Regions from separate parts of the Pseudogracilibacillus sp. SE30717A genome, predicted to be linked through region 1. Evidence: predicted binding sites of a transcription regulator. Region 1 holds the regulator's gene; the other holds the start of a gene.
What was found. Region 1 encodes Rex, which represses fermentation and respiration genes when NADH is low (regulators of the CRP and FNR family bind a similar motif). Its sites were predicted from a motif close to TTGTGAAATATTTCACAA; they were not measured.
Positions count from the first base shown of each region.

Region 1 (2,210 bases):
AACGTAAAATATGTTATGATACTTTATGTAAAATTTAATTGATAAAGGAGTTTATTTACTTGTTTCCAAAACGATACTGGTTTGTTTTTCTAACTTACGTGTTAATGTTACTAGTGACTGCTTTTGTTCCAGTTTTTATTTATTTTATTTTTACTGTTAACGTATTCGAAGCTGCATTATATACCAATGTTGTCGGCTTTATTATTGGCACAATTATCGTCTTATGGTTAATGCGTAAAGACATAAAAGAAGAAAATAACGTATCTTCCTTATCTGCTGGACAAATTATCGGGTGGACAGCGTTAGGAGTCCTTCTAGCATGGATTGTACAGATTATCGCTGTTAATATTGAGATAGAATTATTAGGAATAAATCCGACTTCAGAAAACACCGAACTTATCGTGGAACTAACAAAACTTAATCCAATATTTTTTCTTATTCCTGCAATTACTGCGCCTATCTTAGAAGAATTAATTTTTAGAAAAATTTTATTCGGTACGCTCTATAAAAAAATGAACTTTTTCTTGGCCGCTATTATTTCTTCTTCTATTTTTGGAGTACTTCATATGGACTTAACTCATACACTAATCTATGTTTCGATGGGATTTGTCTTTGCTTATATATATGTGAAAACAAAGCGAGTGATTGTTCCAATTTTTGTCCATATGACTTTAAATACGGTAACTGTTTTAGGCCAGATATTTATAGATCCCGAACAGTTGGAGCAAATAGAAAAGTCGATGTTTATATTTTTTGGGGGTTGATGTAATTTGAGAATGGCAATACTTTATTTTTTAATGGGAATATTTTTCGCATATTTAGCTTTTACTTATGCAAAAGAAACCGTTTGGAATGCGACCACGATTTTACTTGCGTTAGTGGCCACCCTTGATTTTGGTATGGGTTACCGCTATTTGCGTATGCATCAGAAAAATCAATCAAAATGAAAAAACCGGAGCTTTATTTATTGCTCCGGTTCTTTTTTATTGTAACGGATAATTTTTTAAAAAATACACAAATGACTGCAATTCAACAGATAGGTCAATATGATGAATACGTATATGCTCGGGAATGGTTAATCTAGCGGGAGTGAAATTTAAAATACCTTTAACTCCATTTGCTATGAGCCGATCGGAAATCTCCTGAGCAGCAGATGCAGGAACAGTGAGAATAGCTACCTCCACATTTCCTATTTCGTTTTCTAAATCATCGATATGATAAATCGGTACACCTCCGATTAACGTACCTGCTTTTTTCTTAGATCGATCAAATGCCATTGCAATTTTCGTATTATTATTTCTTAAAAAATTATAATTAAGTAAGGCTGTGCCGAGATTTCCTACACCGATTAATGCTACTTCAGTAACTTCGTCTTGTGCTAAAGTAGTTTTAAAAAACTCAAGTAAATAATCTACATTGTATCCATAACCTTTCTTACCTAGTGCTCCAAAATAAGAAAAGTCTCTCCGAATTGTAGCGGAGTCAACTTTAACTGCATCACTTAATTCTTTTGATGATACGCGTGTTTTCCCCTGATTATGTAAGTTTGATAAAAATCTATAATATAAAGGCAAACGTCTAGCTGTTGCTTGCGGTATTTTACGTTGCACCTTGATTCCCCTCTTTCCACCTATCTCTCTTATCTTTATTTTTTAATAAAGTCTCCAGACTTGCCTCCTGTTTTCGAAAGTAAATACGTTTCTCCGATCACAATACCTTTATCGATCGCTTTACACATATCATATACGGTTAGTGCGGTAGCAGAAGCAGCAGTTAACGCTTCCATCTCGACGCCAGTTGACCCTTTTGTTTTAACCGCTACTTCTATATGAAGTTTATATTTATCATTCTCAACTTTCTCCCAATCAAATAATATGTCCACTCCACTTAAAGATAAAGGATGACACATTGGTATCCAATGAGACGTATTTTTAGCTGCCATAATTCCCGCCACCTGAGCAACAGCTAATACATCTCCTTTTTTCATTTGATTTTCATTTATTTTCCTATATATTTCCTCATCTACATATACACTTGTTTTAGCGGCAGCAGTACGAACGGTTGATTTTTTATCTGTAATATCGACCATTTTTGCTCTACCTTGGTCATTAAAGTGGGTGAAATTTGACATCAATCTTCACTCTTTTCCTTCTATTCTACCCTTAGTTTATCAGATATAATTAGATAAGTCTGAAATAAGCGCCTTTTTC
Region 1 covers NZ_JAXHDF010000015.1:76,307-78,516, forward strand. Annotated here, with positions in the region: gene SPD48_RS18795 (CPBP family intramembrane glutamic endopeptidase) at 60-764, shown strand; gene SPD48_RS18800 (YdiK family protein) at 777-947, shown strand; gene SPD48_RS18805 (redox-sensing transcriptional repressor Rex) at 984-1,616, opposite strand; gene moaC (cyclic pyranopterin monophosphate synthase MoaC) at 1,646-2,131, opposite strand.

Region 2 (2,210 bases), on a different contig from region 1:
TATTATTGGAGGCCTTTAAATTGATAGATAGAAAGAAAACTGTGGTCATACTATTAATTTTTGTTATTTTTATTGGATGTACGAACAATTCAAGTGGTGAAGATAAATCACAGCAGGAAACAGAAATAAGCGAAAAACTGGCAAAAGTTGAAATCACAATACCGAAAGAGTTTTTACAGGACGAAAATTATAAAGAAATGATTCTAGTGGCAAAAGATGATGGGGTAAAAGAAATAACCAAAAATAAAGACCATTCTATTACAATTACCATGTCGGAAGAACAACATAAAGTAATTTTAAATGATTTGGAAATAGAGATGAAAAATACAATTGAAGAAATAGAAGATAACGATGATTTTCCATCTATCCAAAAAATTATACCAAATGAATCATTCACAGAATATATATTGGAAGTCGATCGAGAATTGTATGAAGATAATTTTGATGGATTCTCAGTTATGGGTCTCGGAATGTCTGGGCTGTTCTATCAGTTATTCAATGGGAAAAAAATTAAAAATAGTGTAATAATTATCTATGTAAAGGACGGATCAACTGGAGAGATTTTTGATAAAATTCCTTACCCTGAAATGTTAGAACATAGAAAATAGTAATTATTTAATTTAATAACTAGCTTAAAATGAGGTTTTCATCCTATATATTTTTTCCTAAGATCCCTGTATACTAACAAATGGATCAATGTATAGGAGTTGGACAGATGCGAAGATGGTTACTTTTTTGTTTTACTATTATTTTATTACTAGGAGCATGTCAATCTAAAGATACATTTACAGGGAGAGAAGGGGAAGAGATGACTTGGGTTCATGAAGAGTCAAACATGAATCTAGTAGAAGAAAATGGCCCTGTAATGGTAAAAATAAGCAATCTCCGTGTTGGAAATTTAAAACCGGCTGATGAAGATAAGGCTGCTTTTGATAACAAAGAGAAAGTAACGCTCGTTATGATCGATTTGAAATTAAAGAATACTGTTGATGAGGATGTTGTATTATCTATTAACGAAGCGTTTCTAACTACGAATACAGGAGAAGCTATCGAGGCAGATAAATTGATTTCTGAATTAGTTGGAGATCCTTTTTTTGGAAAAGGAGAGAAAGAGGGTAATATTATTTTTGTTTTAGATACTCCTGCAGAAGAAATTAATGAGTTAGATCTTGTGTTACCAGGTTCAGAAATGCTTGAGAGTAACGAAATTTTTGACGAAATAGAGTTGAATTTTCTGTTTAATTAGCACTTTTACTTTTCTTTCGTTATTTGTTATGAGAAAATATACGTATAAATAAATTTAATCTTAAATGTGAAGTGAATCACAAAGTATGAGAAAGTCTAAAGGAGAAAGTAAATTGAAGATAGGAATAGATAAAATTGGATTTTATACACCACATCTATATGTAGATATGAATAATTTAGCAGTAGCGCGAGGGGTCGAACCAGAAAAATTCACTATTGGAATTGGACAAGATGAGATGGCGATTGCACCATTGACACAAGACCCAGTTACGTTAGCTGCAAATGCAGCATTACAAATTTTAGATGAAAATGATAGAGAAAAGATAGATTTTGTCATGTTTGGTACGGAATCTGGAATCGATCATTCAAAATCAGCGGCAATATATGTTCATGAATTACTTGGGCTTTCCCCACATGCACGTTCCATTGAAATGAAGCAGGCATGTTATGGCGGAACAGCAGCAATTCAATTAGCAAAAGGGCATATTGCATTAAATCCAGAAAGTAAAGTACTTGTTCTTGCTTCTGATATTGCTCGATATGGGTTACAAACATCTGGTGAAGTGACCCAAGGAGCGGGTGCAGTAGCTGTGCTTATTAGCGCTGAACCTGGCGTCTTGGAACTTGAAAACATTAGTACATTTTTAACGAAAGATATAATGGATTTTTGGCGGCCAACATACTCGGATGTTGCTTTTGTAGATGGGAAGTTTTCGAACGAACAATATATGGCTTTTTTCTCTGAGGTTTGGGAGGAATATAAGAAAAAAACAGATTTAACTATTAGTGATTTCGAAGCGATTTGCTATCATTTACCTTATACAAAGATGGGGTTAAAAGCTTTACGCACGATTTTGGACGAAGGATCGGAAGAAGTACAGAAGCGGTTATCTGAAAATTTTCAAGCTAGTACATTGTATAGCCGTAAAGTAGGAAATATTTATACAGCATCTCTTTACTTAAGT
Region 2 covers NZ_JAXHDF010000002.1:334,747-336,956, reverse strand. Annotated here, with positions in the region: gene SPD48_RS04450 (hypothetical protein) at 21-608, shown strand; gene SPD48_RS04445 (hypothetical protein) at 716-1,246, shown strand; gene SPD48_RS04440 (hydroxymethylglutaryl-CoA synthase) at 1,359-2,210, shown strand, end outside.
Region 2: SPD48_RS04440 (hydroxymethylglutaryl-CoA synthase) is a predicted target of Rex. The motif match lies at 1,311-1,328, and genes of this name have one in related genera.